Regions from separate parts of the Shewanella woodyi ATCC 51908 genome, predicted to be linked through region 1. Evidence: riboswitches for the same ligand, from Rfam matches in the RefSeq annotation. Region 1 holds a riboswitch; the other holds the start of a gene.
What was found. Region 1 has a riboswitch for lysine ahead of SWOO_RS16650 (Na+/H+ antiporter NhaC family protein). Riboswitches for the same ligand answer to the same signal wherever they lie in the genome.
Positions count from the first base shown of each region.

Region 1 (5,346 bases):
GAATTTATACAACAAGGATCAAATAAAATTTTATATTAATTTGTGAATGTACTCATATATGCCATAAATATGTATTTTTCTTTATTAAGATGAAAAAAAATGTGATTTAGACGACTTGTATCTAAAATAATACAAACGGGCGTTTGAAACTGTGTTGACGTTAACGTTAACAGCACGTAAAGTGAGCCTATCTAGATATGGGTGATTGCCTATATTCAATTCCGCTAAAATAAGACGTAAGAAGGAAGCCCTATGAAAGTATTGGTGCCTGTTAAGCGCGTCGTCGATGCAAACGTAAAAGTCAGGGTAAATGCTGACAATACTGGCGTTGATACCGCAAACTTGAAGATGGCGATTAACCCTTTTTGTGAGATCGCAGTAGAGGAAGCCGTTCGTTTAAAAGAGGCTGGAACTGCATCTGAGATCGTTGTGGTCACTGTGGGGCCAAAAGCTGCACAAGAGCAACTAAGAACGGCTATGGCATTAGGCGCTGATCGTGGTATTCATATTGAAACCGATGAAGAGCTGGTACCACTTTCTATTGCTAAGTTGCTGCTTAGTGTTCAGGAAAAAGAGCAAGCAGAGCTTATTTTACTTGGAAAGCAATCCATTGATGGCGATAACAACCAAACTGGACAGATGCTAGCGGCGCTGGCAAAGATGCCACAGGCAACGTTTGCGTCGGAAGTTAAGTTGGAGGGAGAGTCACTGGCTGTGACTCGTGAGATTGATGGCGGTTTGCAAACTGTTACTATGCCACTACCTGCGGTTGTGACTGTTGACTTACGTCTGAATGAGCCACGCTATGCCAAGCTGCCTAACATCATGAAGGCTAAACGTAAGCCCCTTGAGACTGTCTCTATTGATGATTTGGGCGTTAGCTTAAAGTCACATCAAAAAACCTTGAAAGTATCACCTCCTTCAGAGCGCCAAGCAGGTGTTATGGTCTCCTCTGTTGCAGAGCTGGTTGAAAAGTTAAAAAATGAAGCGAAGGTGATCTAATGGCAATTTTAGTATTAGCAGAACATGATAATGCCAGTTTAAAGCTGGATACAGCCAAAGTGGTTGCCTGCGCTAGCGCGATTGGTGGCGACATCGATATTTTAGTGGCTGGTCACGAATGTGGTGCTGTGGTTGAAGCCGCGCAGAAGCTTTCTGGCGTTAGACAGGTACTGGTTGCAGATAATGGTGCATATACCCACAGCTTGGCTGAGAACATCGCTGAGTTGATTGTGAACCTTGCCTCAGATTATGAACATATCCTTGCTGCTGCATCTAGCCATGGTAAAGATGCCTTTCCTCGTGTTTCAGCCTTGCTGGATGTTGCTCAGCTCTCTGAAGTTGTTGAAGTCGTCAGCTCAGATACTTTCGTTCGTCCTGTTTATGCCGGTAGCGCGTTGGCTACAGTACAGAGCTTGGATGATAAGAAGGTGATGACAGTTCGTACCAGCGCTTTTGATGCTGTAGGGGCTGATGGGGCCGCTGCCGCGGTTGCTATCGATAAAGTATTTGATTCACTTTCACAGTTTGTCTCTCAAACATTAACTGAGTCTGAGCGCCCTGAGCTTGGTGCCGCTTCAGTTGTTGTATCTGGTGGACGTGGAATGGGAAGTGGTGAGAACTTCTCTATCTTAGAACAGCTTGCCGACAAACTTGGCGGCGCTCTTGGTGCTTCTCGCGCCGCAGTGGATGCTGGTTTTGTACCAAACGACCTTCAAGTTGGTCAAACGGGTAAAATAGTTGCACCGGATCTTTATATTGCCGTGGGTATCTCTGGGGCAATTCAACATCTGGCCGGAATGAAAGACTCTAAGGTCATTGTGGCGATTAACAAAGATCCAGAGGCTCCTATTTTCCAAATTGCTGACTATGGACTTGAAGCCGATCTATTTGAGGTCGTTCCTCAGTTAATCGAGTCAGTTTAAATCTTCATCAGCTGTAATATTAATGTGATTTAAAAGTAAAATCGGTTTTAATTTGCATTATATTAATGTGATGTTGGTCACGATAAGCGGCTTTGGGGTAGAATCCTCAAAGCCGCTTATGTTTTTATGAGCTTCACGTTTTTTGAAGACACTTCAAATGACGTCCTGAGAAGTAGAGGTGCATTAAATATTAGTAGTGATAATCAGGGTGATTCCGCTTATCTATCATGAAAGGATTTAATGCCGAAGTAGTAATACATATCACGGTTTACTGCTGGGGCTGCAATCGAATAGGTGCAGCACTGCCATAGTATTTCTTATCCGGAAGATAAGAAGATTTTATACCTTTTAATTACTGGTATTACTATGGAGCGCTACTGATAGGACAGGTGCATCCGATCGGTATATATTCAAGCGAAGACTTGAGTGTATATCTCATATCCCACCAGTTCAGTCGCCCTCCATTCGTACTTAAACGAAGATAATAATTAATGACAACTTTAAGTTACGCCGATTCGGCGCTTTCATTGCTACCTCCTGTGGTTGCGATTCTGCTGGCAATTGTGACTCGTCGCGTCTTGCTCTCTTTAGGTGTAGGGATATTGCTCGGAGCTGTGCTGATCTCAGATTTTTCTGTTGGCGGTTCTGGCAAATACCTAGCTCAACAGGTAACAGGTCTGTTTTGGGATGATGGCAGCCTCAATAGCTGGAACCTTTATCTGTTAGGTTTTCTGATCCTACTGGGGATGATCACTGCACTTATCACGGTCAGTGGTGCGGCTAAAGCATTTGCCGATTGGGCAAGAACCAAAATTCGTAATAAACGCGATGCAAAGCTTCTCACCATGTTCTTAGGTTGTGTTGTCTTTATCGATGATTACTTCAATAGCTTGGTCGTGGGCAGTGTCGCAAGACCTTTAACCGACAGATATTACATCTCGCGCAGTAAGCTGGCTTACTTGCTGGACTCAACTGCGGCGCCCATCTGTGTGATCTCCCCTGTTTCAAGCTGGGGGGCATACATTATCGCACTGATCGGTGGTATTTTGACTGCCCATGGTTTTGCTGATTCTGGTCACCTGAGTGTGTTTGTACAGATGATCCCGATGAACTTCTATGCTGTTTTTGCTCTGTTGCTGCTTCTTTGTGTGGCTTTTATGGGACTCGATGTTGGCCCAATGCGTCAGCATGAGTTGAATGCGCAAAAAGGCAATCTCTATGATGAGTCAAAAGGCTTACCTCCAGGAGCCAATTCAGATCTGCCTGAAGCTGACAATGGCAAAATTTTAGGCTTGTTCCTGCCTATCACAGTGCTAGTGGTGGCGACGTTCTACTTTATGGTCAGCAGCGGCAGTGATGCGCTGAGTGCTAAAGGTCTTGAGTTTAGTATTTTAGGTGCATTTGAAAATACAGAGGTCGCTTCCTCACTCTTCTTTGGCGCCCTTATTGGTCTTGCTTCAACGCTTATCTTAGTGATTAGCCAAGGTCTAGATCGTTCATACATGTTTAAAGGTTTAGTGACTGGTGCTCGCTCTATGTTGCCAGCTATCTATATCCTGTTGTTCGCTTGGACCATTGCGGGTGTGATTGGTCAGATGGAAACGGGCAAGTATATGGCAAGCCTTGCGACTGGTAATATTCCATTTGCGCTGCTTCCAGCAGTGCTATTTATATTGGCAGGCTTTACTGCATTCTCAACGGGGACCAGTTGGGGAACCTTCGGGATCATGCTACCAATCGCGGCTGACATGGCGATGGGCACTCACACCAATATGATGTTACCTATGTTGGCATCTGTACTTGCTGGTGCGGTATTTGGTGACCATTGCTCACCGATATCGGATACGACAATTTTGTCCTCTACAGGGGCAAACTGTCACCATATGGATCATGTGGTGACACAGCTCCCTTATGCCCTAATCGTGGCTGTGATCAGCTTGGTTGGTTACACGGTATTGGGATTCACTGAGTCTATATTAGCTGGGTTTATCACCTGTAGTGTGCTGTTTGTGCTTACTGTGATAGGGCTTAAGATTAAAGTGAATCGCAGAGTAACACCAAACTAAAGTAAATGTAGATAGAGAAGCCGCTCAATGAGCGGCTTTTTCATTTCAAGCTGATATCAATTATTCAGTAAACTGGTAAACTAGCGGGCACTATCAAATTAAGGAATATCGGTTTGGCGCAACTTTATTTTTACTACTCGGCCATGAATGCGGGTAAGTCGACCTCTCTACTGCAATCATCCTATAACTACCGTGAACGCGGTATGAATACCTTAGTGATGACAGCATCTATCGATGATAGGTATGGCGTGGGGAAAGTGGCATCGAGAATAGGTATTGAAACCGATGCACAGGTATTTGGTAGCGATGATAACCTTGCGGCCATGATAACTAGTGCGCACAATGAAAAACAACTGCACTGTATCTTGATAGATGAATCTCAGTTTTTAAGCAAAGAGCAGGTTAAGCAGCTGACCCACGTGGTGGATAACTTAGATATTCCGGTGCTCTGCTACGGTTTGAAAACAGACTTTCAAGGCGAGCTATTTAGCGGCAGTCAGTACTTGCTAGCATGGGCTGATAAGTTGGTTGAGCTTAAAACCATCTGTCACTGTGGTCGTAAAGCCAATATGGTACTCAGATTGGATGGCAGTGGTAAACCTATGCGTGACGGTGAGCAGGTTGCTATCGGTGGTAATGAGAGTTATGAGTCCGTGTGCCGTAAACATTTCCGCGAATTCTTGTGGGATTAAGGTGTGGGATTAGATTAAAATTCTTCGAGTTTCGAGTTTCGAGTTTCGAGTTTCGAGTTTCGAGTTACAAGTTTAGTGCTTTGACTCGCAACTCGTGACTGTCTTGGATCTGTATTTTCAGTCTGACGTTGAAACCAATATTAATTCAGTTGAGATATAAGATCTCTTACCGAGTTTCGTGTGCTATCTATCGCCTCAATGACGTTTTGGGCACTCTCCTCTGATTGTGCAAGCTCTTGCCAGTTTTCCTGCCAACTCTGTTTGAGTGCATTGGCCGAAAGCTTCACTTCTGGCTCGGCTATCATGCTTAAATCGGCAATTAAATTCACCTTTATCCAGCCCTTTCTGGGATTGCCCTCAAACTTATCTTGATCATAGTGGGCTGCATAAACAATGCCTTCAAGTTCAGATAGCTGTAGCAATAACTCGAAGCTTGCTGAACGCATATTGCTGTTGTATTCAGTGATCTCCATGCGCCAGACATTATAACTAAAGCCTATCAGGGCGAAAATCATACTAAAGACGGCTGTTACCTGAAAAACGGTGATGGGTTGATCACCCTTGATGCTGAATCTCATTGGCGCTCCTCTGGCTTATTTACCAATTTCTGTTTTGGAGTCGTTAACTATTATTTATCCTAGACCGTGCTAATTGAATTATAAA
Region 1 is NC_010506.1:3,960,314-3,965,659, reverse strand. Features, by position in the region: gene SWOO_RS16660 (electron transfer flavoprotein subunit beta/FixA family protein) at 253-1,002, shown strand; gene SWOO_RS16655 (electron transfer flavoprotein subunit alpha/FixB family protein) at 1,002-1,925, shown strand; lysine riboswitch at 2,091-2,310, shown strand; gene SWOO_RS16650 (Na+/H+ antiporter NhaC family protein) at 2,417-3,991, shown strand; gene SWOO_RS16645 (thymidine kinase) at 4,105-4,683, shown strand; gene SWOO_RS16640 (hypothetical protein) at 4,824-5,261, opposite strand.

Region 2 (5,346 bases), 620 kb from region 1:
TAATCGTAACATCTGGAGCTAGCCAATGTCTTGTTGCTAAATGACCCAGCTAAATCTCAAACAGATTTGTCATCACTTTATAGAGCTCTGTTCCTTGATAAACCGATGCTGAGGCAAAGTGGAGTATTGGGACGCAGTCTTGCTCTAGCTTGAGTGGGGTGAGGACCTTGTCGCTGCCGTAAAGATCTAACCTAAGTATATTGGCTAATGGCTCTCCAGCTTTTAGTGGTTTTCCAACTTCAGCTTGGTACTCCACTATGCCACCTAGGGGGGAGTGATATTTTTTGTAATCTCTTAGGTAGCAAGCATGGCGTGCCATCATTGCAGGCTCTACTTTTTCAGTGATTACCCCTCTGTGGCTTAAATAAGCGAGTATGCCCTTGGCATCGATGAGTGCATCGTCAAGGTTAATATTTTCTTGAGAGCCTAGCTCCAGTGTAAAAGCTGATACAGGGATCTCCATCTCTCTTCCTTTAGTGCCCATAAACTCAATCAGTTGCCACCAAGGACAAAAAACAGACTCGTCCATGGCACCGCCGAAATCATTGGGGATCATTAAGGTGTAGGGGATAGAGAAAAAGGCCGCTGCTTTTGCGTCATATTCAGGGCAGTAGAGGTGCTTACAGGACTTAGGCCCAGTATGAAGGTCGAGTACAATATCAGCCTTATGCGCCATTGATTGTAAAAGTACTGCTTGCTGGTGGCCTGTTGTGACTCCCCATTCACTATTTAGTCGCGCTTGACAAGACTCAAGCAAGTTACCTCTAAAAGCATGGATTATCTCATCATTAGAGAGGCTTTGGTTTTCACTGTACCAAGCTGCAATATCTAATTTGTGATCAAGGTATTCTCTATTCCAGTTCACCCCTGTTATGGGATCAAATCGTCCTAGGGTAAACTCACCGCTTTTTTGATTTATGCCTAAAGGGTTTGCCAGAGGCACCAGTGTGATATCGCCACGCAGGGTATAACTCTCTAGTAACTGCATAAGTTGATAGATAACCGCGTTGCCCTGAACTTCAGCACCATGCACGTTAGCCTGAATATAGACATTCGGTGCACTGCCATTTTCAGCCTTAAGGCTGAATATGGGGATGGTGAGGTCCTGACCTGTGGCAAGCTCACCAACTTTTAATGAGGTTTGGGAAACACGCATTATCTATCCTTTTTACCTAAAACCTAAAACCTAAAACCTAAAACCTAAAACCTGGAACTTAGCACCTAAAATCTAGAAAGAAAGCATTAAGCTTCGAATAGATTTTCGTGCAATGCACTGACCACTTGAGCCGCTTCAGATTCAGCTACGAGTACACACAAATTATGGGGGCTGGCACCTTGGCAGATCATCCTGACGTTATGGGGTTCTAATACTTCAAATACCCGGCGGCAAACACCTGGCGTCGAGGCGATTTTATTTCCCACAATGGCAACTAACGCTAAGCTGTCCTCGACTCTAACTCGGCAATGTTGAGATAACTCTTGTAGTAAGGCTTCACTCAGTAGACCATTTCCAGCAGAATCCGAGCCTGTTTTATCTAAGGTTAAAGAGACATTAACCTCAGAGGTGGTGATCAAATCAACACTTATCTTGTGCCTAGCAAGAGTGGCAAAGGTTTCGGCAAGGAAGCCTTGAGCATGGAGCATCTGCAAACTGTGTAGGTTGAGTAAGGTTTGATCGCGGCGCACCGCAACAGCGCGATATACTGGCGCCTCTTCTACCTGATGACGGATCCAAGTACCACCACGTTCTGGCTCACGGCTGGAGCCTACAAACACCTGAATTTTCTGTCTAACGGCGGGTAAAATTGTGGCTGGATGCAGTACCTTCGCACCAAAAGTAGCCATCTCTGCCGCTTCATTAAAGCTGATCTCTGCAATAGGAGAGGCGTTAGGGGCAAGGCGAGGGTCGGTAGTATAGATACCTGCAACATCAGTCCAAATCTCAACTGCTGAGGCCTTTAAGGCTTCCGCTAACAGGGCTGCTGAATAGTCGCTGCCACCACGGCCAAGGGTGGTAGTAGAGCCTGCTTCATCGGCGCCAATAAAGCCTTGGGTCACAATTCGTTGTGAGCTTAATAAGGGGAAGAGTTGCTCATTTGCAAGTTTGGCAATGGTCTCAATCTGAGGCTCTGCTCGTCCAAAGTGACTATCGGTACGCATCACTTGTCTAACATCAAAGGCGCTAGCGGTTTCACCTTTCTCTCTTAGCACTGCCGCAAAGAGCGCTGATGAGCACTGCTCCCCTTGTGCTAATAGTTCATCCATTGTTGCTTTGCATCTATTACTGCTTAGGGACTCACTGAGTACAGCAATACGGCTCAGCACACTGTCGAGACGGGCGGCAACCTCTTGAGGTCTGCCAAGATCATCTAAAATTTGATATTGAATATGTGCTATCTGTTTAATGAGCTGTTTTCTGCGCTCATCTGTTGTCTGCTCTTGAGTTAATTCAACTAAGAGGTTAGTTACCCCGCTTGAAGCGCTGACAACGACGACTCGAGTATTAGGGTTGGCAATAATAATGTCAGCACAGCGACTCATCGCTGAGTAATCTGCAACAGAGGTCCCACCAAATTTAGCTACAATTAATGACATTATGCTGCCCCCGCTGAACAGGAAAACAGGCAAGAAAAACAACTTTGGAAAAATAACATGATCACGCTCCGAACTAACTTCGTTCGAAGAGCCTGGTGCAAAGATTACGCACCCTTTAGAAGGGAAACAGATATCACCACCAGAAGCTCTCCACCAATAAAAGGTGACAATCTATGGGATTCAGCCCATTCGACCGATATTGAGTGATTCCAAACACTGCAACACCTCGGCGTTAATCTCCCTCATAAGCCATCATCAAAGTTTGGACTTCTCAGACTTACTACCTAGTTAACGCACCTCTTCTGTACCTCGCTTCTACCGATTGTGAACTGTAGAGTAAGGAAAGCAAAAACTATCAAATTTTAAGCAATTAAGTCAATGGCTAAAACAGATATTAACCAATAACCGTTAAAAACAGCGTTTAACACCTAGAAAGTATTTATTTTAGTGGTTTATAGTGAGAATTTGTCAGAGATAATCGGGGAGCTCATTAACTAAGCTAACTCTGGATGAGAAGTGGCCGATGAGTTGTTCTTTATGGTGAAGAGGGGATAGAAGACAGGGAACAAGCTGCAATTTGTCATGTTCCACATAGTAGATAGCATTTTGATTAAACATGCGGCCTAGATGTAAGGCTGAATCTTTAGTGGTCGAAACAGCCCAGCTTTTCTCCATATGACTGTGATCAACTGAAGTTCCGACCATGGCACGGTATGGTTGTCTGAGTTGCTCTATCTCATGTTGCAGTTGTCTATCTAGAAGTCGATTTTGGCAGGCAGAGAGGATCTCGCCTTTAGGATTATGTGCGGTAATGATGGCAAAGGAAACTTCACAAGAGAGGGGCTGAGTAAATAGAAATCGTGCATTTTGATAACATTGCCAAAGCTGATTATTCGACTGATTCATTTGCATCATACCTTCCAATTAGATCCAAAAGATTATACCTAATTGAAATAATCTTCCTAGTGGCGTGATGCAGGTCACACAATTCTTTTTTGCCACTTCCAATAAAATCAGTTACTTAGTTTTTAAAGTGTGATCAAGCTCATATCCGCAAGTAAATTTGTTAACATTTCATTTGTTAACAAATGCCTAAAACGAGTACAATAGCTTCACTTGGTTCGATGACCATTGATAAAAAATGGAAAGCATTTTGTTAGATTGGTACTTAATATCGAAGCAAGAGTTAGCCAAATTCCTGTACAAAATGTGAGCTAGGCTGCATTTCACATTTTTACTTCATTTTATTTAATTTTATAGGGAACTTAACTCCCCTATTGTTAATCGAAGTGAATACAGTTCGCGTTTCTATTAAATGAGATACGCATACTTTACCATCATGGAAGTGTGTTGCTGTTTCAGTCCAGATTTGAAAGCACTTACTAGATCGGTAAATTGTCATCAAGACGAGTTCGAGCGTTACGCATTTAGTGCGCTCATGGTTAGAACAGAATTGAACAAAATTAGGTAAATTAATATGCAAAACCCGCACATTCTAATCGTAGAAGATGAAGCCGTTACCCGGAACACGCTAAGAAGTATTTTCGAGGCCGAAGGATATGTGGTAACTGAAGCTAATGATGGCGCTGAGATGCATAAAGCCATGCAGGAAAACAAGATTAACTTAGTTGTTATGGACATTAATCTTCCTGGTAAAAATGGTCTTTTGTTAGCACGTGAACTTCGTGAAATCAACAACATCGGTCTAATCTTCCTAACAGGCCGTGATAACGAAGTTGATAAGATCTTAGGTCTTGAAATTGGTGCTGATGATTATATCACTAAGCCATTCAACCCACGTGAATTGACGATTCGTGCCCGTAACCTATTAACTCGTGTTAATAGCACAGGTGCTGAGTCTGAAGAGAAAAGCGCTGTCGAGTTCTACCGTTTCAACGGTTGGAGCTTAGAGATCAACAGCCGTTCATTGGTTAGCCCACAAGGCGAATCATACAAGCTGCCACGTAGTGAATTCCGCGCTATGCTGCATTTTGTTGAGAACCCAGGTAAGATCTTAAGCCGTGCTGATCTGCTAATGAAGATGACTGGTCGTGAGCTTAAGCCCCATGACCGTACTGTCGATGTGACAATCCGTCGTATCCGTAAGCACTTCGAAAGCTTGCCTGATACGCCAGAAATTATCGCAACTATTCACGGTGAAGGTTACCGTTTCTGCGGTAACTTAGAAGAGGCATAAAGCTAGCGCTTATACCTCTATCTATGTCTGATTAGACGTTGACACTTTTAAAACCAGTAGCCCAAAAAGCTACTGGTTTTTTGTTTATTAGTAACAGTAAAAACACTGTAAAAGTTAAAGTCAAAAAAGCCTGCAGTTGCAGGCTTTTTTAATTCATCATGGCTAATGTAGCTACTATTTCATGCCTTGAACTCTGTCACTTCTCGACATGCTGAATACTGCATCTTGAAGTTGTTTGAGTATATATACTAGCTTTTTACTTTCCAATTGACCTCTTCGCCGGCGAAGAAAGGCACGATTGGATTGCCATTTGGCAAAATGATCTCACTTGGAACCGTCCAGCTCTCTTTCACTAGCGTGACCGTACCTGTGTTTCTTGGTAAACCATAAAAATCTGGACCATGAGTACTAGCAAAGCCCTCAAGCTTCTCTATCACACCTAAATCATCAAATACCTGAGCGTAGAGTTCCAGTGCACTCCATGCGCTGTAACAGCCTGCACAGCCACAAGCTGACTCTTTACGGTGTTTCTCGTGAGGCGCTGAATCTGTGCC
Region 2 is NC_010506.1:4,576,912-4,582,257, reverse strand. Features, by position in the region: gene SWOO_RS19385 (succinylglutamate desuccinylase/aspartoacylase family protein) at 50-1,156, opposite strand; gene lysC (lysine-sensitive aspartokinase 3) at 1,243-2,595, opposite strand; lysine riboswitch at 2,731-2,905, opposite strand; gene SWOO_RS19375 (DUF3293 domain-containing protein) at 3,064-3,501, opposite strand; gene arcA (two-component system response regulator ArcA) at 4,073-4,792, shown strand; gene pyrC (dihydroorotase) at 5,041-5,346, opposite strand, start outside.
Region 2: another riboswitch for lysine. It lies ahead of lysC (lysine-sensitive aspartokinase 3); the one in region 1 lies ahead of SWOO_RS16650 (Na+/H+ antiporter NhaC family protein).